DNA from 2 places in the Mycetocola sp. Y719 genome. Region 1 is predicted to be linked to the other one. Evidence: predicted binding sites of a transcription regulator. Region 1 holds the regulator's gene; the other holds the start of a gene.
The links. The regulator LexA, encoded in region 1, represses DNA repair genes until DNA is damaged. The targets are predictions, from matches to a motif close to TCGAACANNTGTTCGA.
Positions count from the first base shown of each region.

Region 1 (4,209 bases):
CTTCGATCGTCTCCAGCGAGAGCGGAGTGCCCGTGGGGTTGTTCGGTGAGCACAGAAAGACGAGGTCGGGCTGAGCAACGGTGACGGCGGCTTCGGCGGTCGCCGGCGTCAGTTCGTACTCCGCGTCACGCCCGGCATCGAGCCAGGTCGTGCCGGTCCCTGAGGCGAGGAGCGAGTACATCGAGTAGGTCGGGGTGAAACCGAGCACAGTGCGACCCGGTCCGCCGAAGGCCTGGAGCACGTGCTGGAGGACTTCGTTCGACCCGTTCGCGGCCCAGATGTTGTCTCGGGTGAGCCCGTGCCCGAGGTAGCCGGCGAGGCTGTCACGCAGAGCGCTGAATTCGCGGTCCGGGTAGCGGTTTGCGCGGAGGACGGCCGAAGCCAGCGAGGTCACGATGTCGCGAGCGACGGCCTCAGGGATCGGATGCGTGTTCTCGTTGACGTTGAGGGCCACCGGCACGCTCTTCTGCGGTGCCCCGTAGGGGAACTTGCCGCGAAGATCATCGCGGATGGGCAGGGACTCGAGAGAACTCACCCACTGAGTTTACCGGCGTGGAGCGTCTCTCCCTGCCGGACCCGGCGGCCAGGTCAGTTGGTGGAGTACTGCTCGGGGATGGCGATGCGCTGGCCGGGCGAGACGGTCGAACTGTCGAGCTGGTTGAGGCGCATGAGGTCGGCGATCACGTCGCGGGGATCGGCCTCCGGGGCGATGCTCGACGCGAGCTGCCAGAGGGACTGGCCGGATTCGATCGTCGCGTACTCGAAGACGACGGCACTCGAACTCGACGTGGCGACCGCCGGCATCGCGTTGATGCCGATGTATGCGGCAAGAGCGATCAAAGGGGCCGCAGCGAGGGAGGTGAAGACGACACGACCGCGACGGGTCAGGCGGAGCCTTCCGTTTGACCGGGCAGCGGAGGTGGCGCCCATGGTCGGCACCGCTGTTGGTCGTGCCGGGGCCGGGCGGTGTGAGAGTGCCGGGCGGATCGGGGTGACGACTGCTGTGCTCATGGTGTGCCTCCTGCTGCTGGTTCTGCGTCTGCGGTGCTTCGGAGTATTCGTATCCGGCCCTCGGCCGGGAGGGCCGGATACGAAGCTGTGTTCCGAATATATATTCGATTGTTCGAACATTCAAGTCCGTATTCGGACTTTTCGCTATTTTCTTGCCGACACACTCGAACAAATGTTTGTCCGGTTGCTGTGCTGCGGTTAGAGTTTCGCTACTGGTTGTACCCAACCAGCGACCACTGACATTGGCCGGGGCCGCCCGCCAGACGGGAGTGACATGACGCTCAGCAACAGGGAAGCAGGCGGTGCCGCCGGCACACCTGCCAAGCCGAAGCGAGTGCTCGCGGACAAGCCGACGACCAGGCGACGCAAGAGCCTGAGCGAGAAGCAGCTGGCCATCCTCGACGTCATCCAGCGTTCGGTGACGTCACGGGGATACCCGCCGAGTATGCGCGAAATCGGCGACGCGGTCGGACTGGCGTCGCTGTCGAGCGTGACGCACCAGCTCAACCAGCTCGAGCTCAGCGGCTACCTCCGTCGGGACCCCAACCGTCCCCGGGCCCTCGAGATCCTGATCGACCTTCCTTCGCAGTCCTCAGAGGTCGACTTCGAGAACACGACACCTGTCGGTGACGCGGCGATGGTGCCGCTCGTCGGTCGGATCGCTGCCGGTGTGCCGATCACGGCGGACCAGCAGGTCGAGGAAGTCTTCCCCCTCCCCCGCCAGCTGGTCGGCAAGGGTGACCTGTTCATGCTGAAGGTCCAGGGCGAGTCGATGATCGACGCGGCCATCTGTGACGGCGACTGGGTGGTCGTCCGCCAGCAGCAGACGGCGGAGAACGGCGACATCGTCGCCGCCATGCTCGACGGTGAAGCCACGGTGAAGGTCTTCCGGCAGCGGGACGGCCACACCTGGCTGCTTCCCCGCAACTCCAGCTTCGAACCGATCCTCGGCGATGAAGCCGACGTCCTGGGCAAAATCGTGGCCGTGTTGCGCGCCGTCTGATTTCGGCATCGACAGAAGGGCGCCCCGGCATCTGCCGGGGCGCCCTTCTGTGCGTCCGCGCTACGCGGTGACCGCAGTGCCTGCGTGGGCGCGCACAACGCGTGTGGCCTCGACGATGTTGGCCAGTGAGGCGACGGTCTCGTCGTATCCGCGGGTTTTCAGACCGCAGTCCGGGTTGATCCAGACCTGGCGCTCGGGGATCTCCGCGACGGCGAGCTCGATCAGCTCCCGGATCTCGTCGACGGACGGGACGCGGGGTGAGTGGATGTCGTACACACCGGGTCCGATTCCATGGTCGAAACCCGAATCCCGGATGTCGTGGACGACGTCCATCCGGCTCCGAGCCGCTTCGATGCTGGTGACATCCGCGTCGAGCTTCCGGATCGCGTCGATCACCGCGCCGAACTCGGAGTAACAGAGGTGCGTGTGGATCTGGGTGGCGTCCGCCGCGCCTGCCGTGGCGAGCCGGAACGACCCGACCGACCAGTCGAGGTATGCGGCCTGGTCCGCTTTCCTCAGCGGCAACAGCTCGCGCAGGGCTGGTTCGTCGACCTGCACGACGCCGATACCCGCGGCTTCGAGGTCGGCGATCTCGTCTCGGAGCGCGAGTGCGACCTGCCTGGCGGTCTCGCCCAGCGGCTGGTCGTCGCGGACGAACGACCAGGCGAGGATCGTCACCGGGCCGGTCAGCATCCCCTTGACCGGCTTCGCCGTGAGCGACTGGGTGTATGCACTCCAGTCGACGGTGATCGGCCTCGGCCGTGAAACGTCGCCCCAGAGGATCGAGGGCCTCGTACAGCGGCTGCCGTACGACTGCACCCAGCCGTTCGTCGTGACCGCAAATCCGTCGAGGTTCTCGGCGAAGTACTGGACCATGTCGTTTCTCTCTGGCTCGCCGTGGACGAGGACATCGAGCCCCAGGTCTTCCTGGAGGTCGACGACCCGGCGGATCTCTTCGCGCATCCGCTCCTCATACGCGTCGTCACTCAGCGTCCCGCGCACGTGCTGCGCCCGAGCCTGCCGGATGTCGCCCGTCTGCGGAAACGAACCGATGGTCGTCGTCGGAAGGAAGGGAAGGTCGAGTGCTGCCGCCTGGGCGGAAACCCGGGCCGCATAGTCACCCCGGGTGAAGTCGGTGGCGGTGAGCGCTGTCTCGCGCCCCCTGACCGCTCCGTCCCGGACTCCAGGGGCGGCCAGCCGGTCGGCGAGAGCGGCGGACGCCGCGTCGACTTCTGAGCGGATGGCGTCGGTACCGTCACGAAGCCCCGTTGCGAGCGTGACGACCTGGCCGACCTTCTGGTCGGCGAAGGCCAGCCAGCTTGCCAGCCGCTCATCCAGGCCCGGCTCATCGTCGACGTCGTGGGGCACGTGGATCAACGACGTCGACGTGGATGCCGAGACGGCCGGAGACAGCGCGCTGAGGGCGGTCAGCGATTCGAAGGCGCCGGCGAGGTCGCCCCGCCAGATGTTGTGGCCGTCGATCACACCACCGACCAGGATCTTCCGCTCGAGGCCGGGGACGGGCCCTGGGACGCCGGCACGCACGAGATCGAGTCCGAGCGCTTCGACCGGGGAGGCCGCGAGCGGCGCGAGCGCGTCACCGAGGGCTCCGTAGGGTGCGGCAACGAAGAGGGGAGGGCCTGCCTGCGACGGAGCCGAGGTACTCGTATGCCGCCTCGGTCGCTGAGAGGATGTCCGTCCTCTCGTCGAGGAAACTCTCGGAGACGAGACCCGGCTCGTCGAGCTGGACCCACTCGGCACCGGCAGCGGCGAGGAGCTTCAGCAGCTCCGCGTACACCGGGAGAAGTTCGGCGAGACGGGACAACGGTCGAAAATCAGCCGGGGCGTCGGTGCTCGGCTTGCTGAGCAGCAGGAAGGTCACCGGGCCGACGAGGACAGGGCGGGTCACGAACCCGGCGGCGACGGCTTCCTCGACCTCACGGACCAGCCGGTCCGATGCGAGTGTGAACGCCGTCTCCCGGCCGATCTCCGGGACCAGATAGTGGTAGTTGGAGTCGAACCACTTGGTCATCTCCAGCGGGGCCCTGTCGCCTTCGCCCCTCGCGAGGGCGAAGTACCCGGCGAGATCGACGCGACCGGCGGCATCCGCGAGATCGGAGAAACGGGACGGGATGGCACCGACGGTGACGGCGGTGTCGAGGACCTGGTCGTAGAACGAGAAGCTCTCAGGGATC
Region 1 is NZ_JBWYGY010000002.1:38,324-42,532, forward strand. Features, by position in the region: gene AC1M0F_RS06515 (histidinol-phosphate transaminase) at 1-535, opposite strand, end outside; gene AC1M0F_RS06520 (LysM peptidoglycan-binding domain-containing protein) at 589-1,011, opposite strand; gene lexA (transcriptional repressor LexA) at 1,286-2,014, shown strand; partial or broken gene metE (5-methyltetrahydropteroyltriglutamate--homocysteine S-methyltransferase) at 2,075-4,209, opposite strand, start outside.

Region 2 (4,209 bases), on a different contig from region 1:
ATGCCACGGTGGCACGACTGTCGCAGGAGGTCGCGATGGTCTTTCAGGACCCAGACGCCCAGATCGTCACCGGCACCGTTCTCGACGAGGTGTGCTTCGGGCCGGAGAACCTCGGTCTCGACGTCGAGACGATCCTCAGCCGGTCTGAAGCGGCGCTCCGTGCCGTCGGGCTCTGGGAGCGCCGCACCGAGAACCCCGACGTCCTGTCTGGCGGCGGCCGCCAGCGCCTGGGCATTGCCTGCGCCATCGCCATGGAGACCCCCCTGCTCGTCCTCGATGAGCCGACCGCCAACCTGGACCCGGCGGGCATCGATGAGGTCTACACCGTGCTGCGCGACCTCGTCGCCACTGGCGAGAACGCCATCCTCCTGATCGAGCACAACCTCGACGCGTCCATCGACCTCGTCGACCGGGTCGTCGTCCTCGACCGCAGCGGCCGGGTCGCCTTCGATGGACCGACCCGCGAGGTCCTCGCCGACCACGCCGAAGACGTGGCGCGGCTCGGTGTCTGGCTGCCCGTGGCCACGCTGGCGGCGCTGCGGCTCCGTCGTGCGGGCGTTGAACTTGCCCCTCTCCCATTGACCGGGGCCGAACTGGCCGCATCGCTCGACGGCATCCTGTCGCTTCCCTCCCCCGGCGTCTCACCGAAGCGGGACCGAGCGCGGACGGGATCCGGGATCCGGGTCAGCGGCCTCACGGTGTCCCGCGGCGGTCGCACACTGCTGCGCGACGTCTCACTCGACATCGATGGCGGCGACTTCCTCGCCGTGATCGGGACGAACGGCGCAGGGAAGACCACTCTCGTCCAGGCGATCGCCGGGGTGACCGCACCGCCGAAGGGACACGTTCGGATCGGCGACCTGGACGCGGCGACCGGAGACATCCGCGCCCTGGCCACGCACGTCGGATTCGTGTTCCAGAACCCGGAGCACCAGTTCATCGAGAACACAGTCTTCGACGAGCTGGCCCACGGCCTCCGCATCGGTCGCGAACGCGATCGCCCGACAGCGACGGAGATCGACGCCCTGGTGACAGCGATGCTCGACCGGTTCGGGCTGGAGGACCTGGGGCACGTGCACCCGTTCCTGCTCTCCGGCGGGCAGAAGCGCCGGCTCTCTGTAGGCACGGCGTTGATCGCCGGCGCCCCCGTCCTCGTGCTCGACGAACCGACCTTCGGCCAGGACCGGGAGCGGGCGGACGAACTCCTCGCCCTGCTCTCCGGGCTGAACCGGACCGGCACGACGATCGTTGCGGCCACTCACGACCTGCAGCTCGTCGCCGAACACTCCAGCCATGTCGCTGTGCTGTCGGACGGCGAGCTTCTCGCGTTCGGCCCGACGGCGACCATCCTCGCCGACACCGATCTCATCGAGCGAGCAGGACTGCGCCTGCCACCGCTGGCCAGGGCGATGCGACGCGTCACGGCGCACCCCGACTGGCGTTCGGTCACGCGTATCGCAGACCTTCCCGGTGGCGCTCCGTGACACCCGACCCATACGCCGCGATCGACGCGCCGCCCCGCTTCTTCCTTCACCGGTTGAATCCGCTGTCCAAGCTGGCCGCTCCGCTGCCGTTCATGGCGTATCTCCTCGTCGTGCGCGACATCTGGACCCCCCTGCTCTTCCTCGGCTTCGCCCTCGCGACGATCCTCATCGGCGCGCGGCTCAGTGCCCGATGGAGGGTGGCGCTTCTAGTCGGCCTTCCCGCCGTCGTCCTCGTCCTGTCGCTGAGCTTCGGCCTGTGGACTGATGCCTCGCGCGTCGACACGACGCCGCTGGTCTTCCAGGTCGGTGAGTACCGCTTCTTCCAGGGCGCGTGGCTGATCGGGCTGGCAACGGCCCTGCGGCTCGCGGCCGTCCTCGCTCTCGCGCTGATCCCCGGTCTGACGACGAACGGTCCGGATCTCGTGCGGTCGATGGTGCAGCACCTCCGCCTGCCGTACCGGGTCGGGTACACCGCTCTTGCCGCGTACCGGTTCGTTCCGCGGTTCCGGCATGACCTCGACCTGATCCGCCAGGCACACCGCGTGCGCGGGGTCGTCGGCGGACGCGGTCCTGTCGCCGGCATCCGCCGTTCATTCGGCTATGTGATCCCGCTGCTGGCCGGCGCGATCCGGCACGCCGAGCGGGTGTCGTTCGCGATGGACTCGCGGGCTTTCGGCGCACACGCCACCAGGACGGAACGCCATCTCGTGCCGCTCAGGGCTCGCGACGCCGTGTTCGTGGCCGCGTTCTGGGGAATCGGGATCCTTCTCCTGGTCGTCGCCGCCGGGCTCAGCTGACGCGTTTCACCGACGGATGCGAAAGGCCCCGCAGGATCTCGTGTGACATCCTGCGGGGCCCTTGTTCCTCGATGCGCTTCTTGAGAAAAAGGGTACGCCGACTCCGCCGAAATTCAAGGGGTCACGCTGTTGTCCACACCGGTCGTTTCCTACCGTCGATTCTTCGAATCTATGTTCTAATGAAGAGATGAGATGGGACGGGCAACAACTCGGCGCAGAGGAGCCGTCGGCTTTGCCGGGGCTCGCAAAACTCAACAACCTGGTGCGGAGCGTGCAGACGCCCGAGTTCGCCGGCGTGACGTTTCACGAGGTGCTCGCCAAGTCCGCGCTCAACCGCGTTCCACGTCAGTCGCAGATGCCGTTCGGCTGGACGATCAATCCGTACCGTGGATGCAGTCATGCGTGTGTCTACTGCTTCGCCCGACCGACCCACACGTACCTCGACTTCAACGCCGGTGCCGATTTCGACAACCAGGTAGTCGTGAAGATCAACGTGGCCGATGTTCTCGACACAGAGGTGTCGAAGCCGAGCTGGGGCAAATACCCGGTCGCGCTCGGCACCAACACCGACCCTTATCAGCGCGCGGAGGGCCGCTATGCCCTCATGCCAGGCATCATCGAGACGCTGGCGAGATCCGGCACGGCGCTGTCGATCCTCACGAAAGGCACGCTGCTCCGGCGCGACCTTCCGCTTCTCGCCGAGGTCGCGAAAACGGTCCCGGTCGATCTGGCCATGTCGATCGCCATCTATGACGATGAACTGCAGAAGTCGATCGAGCCTGGCACACCATCGGCGAAGGCCCGCCTCGCGACCGTCACGGGCGTGCGCGAGGCCGGGCTCGACTGCAGCGTCTTCCTCATGCCGATCCTGCCGTACCTGACTGACACGAAAGCGCACCTCGATGAGGCGCTCAGGCGGGTCGCGAACGCCGGCGGCACGAGCGTCCTATTCAGCTCGCTCTATCTGAAGCCCGGCGTGAAGCCGTGGTTCCTGCACTGGCTGGAGCGACAGCATCCGGAGCTGGTCCCGAAGTACCGTGACCTCTACGCGAAGGGGTCGTACGCACCGAAGGAGTATCGGAAGTGGCTCGCCGCACGCATTTCGCCGCTCATCCGCGCCCACGGGCTCGAGCGCGGGCGTGAGGACCCGTCGACAGGCGGCGTCCGATCGGCGGCGCTGGGGATGCTCCGTAACGACGCAGGTGAGCGCGTCGCGTTCGCGAGCGACGACGGGTCGACAGGTGCCACGATCCTGGCGGCGACGGAACAACCGATGTTGTTCTGAGATCGACAGCGGATCCGGTGCCGCCTGTTACGTCGCGGAAACAGAGCTGCGCTTGGCTGGGGTCATGGAACACCAACCAATCACCGTCTCGATCGAACGCCGGGTGAACCCCGAACGGATCGACGAGGCCACCACATGGGTCCAGTCCGGAATCCGGATGGCAGGGACATTCCCCGGATTCCTCGGCTCCGGCTGGGTGCGCGCCGGTGCGGCATCCGACACCTGGCACATGCTCTACCGGTTCACCGACGAGTCGACGCTCGACGCATGGGAGGGCTCATCGCAGCGTGTCGGCTGGCTCGACGAGGGTCGCGAGTTCATGGAACAGTCTCGGGTCGAGAAACGGACAGGGATCGAGGGCTGGTTCGACGCCCCATCGGGGCAACAGGCGGATAATGCCGGCCTTCCTGCAACGCCGCCTCGCTGGAAGCAGGCCGCGAGCATCTGGCTCGGCTTCTTCCCCGTCAACCTGGCGTTCACCCTGCTCGTCACGACCTTCGTTCCCGGCTGGGAGCAGCTCGGTGTGTTCTGGCACGTGCTCATCTCGACACTCACGCTCGCTCCGATCATGACGTTCTGGGTGCTCCCGTTCGTCACCCGTCTGATCAGGGGCTGGCTGTATGCCGGCCCGCAACGACTGGCT
Region 2 is NZ_JBWYGY010000004.1:72,020-76,228, forward strand. Features, by position in the region: gene AC1M0F_RS14815 (ABC transporter ATP-binding protein) at 1-1,484, shown strand, start outside; gene AC1M0F_RS14820 (energy-coupling factor transporter transmembrane component T family protein) at 1,481-2,281, shown strand; gene AC1M0F_RS14825 (Rv2578c family radical SAM protein) at 2,469-3,566, shown strand; gene AC1M0F_RS14830 (antibiotic biosynthesis monooxygenase) at 3,631-4,209, shown strand, end outside.
Region 2: the regulator LexA is predicted to act here: its motif matches at 2,445-2,460, upstream of AC1M0F_RS14825 (Rv2578c family radical SAM protein).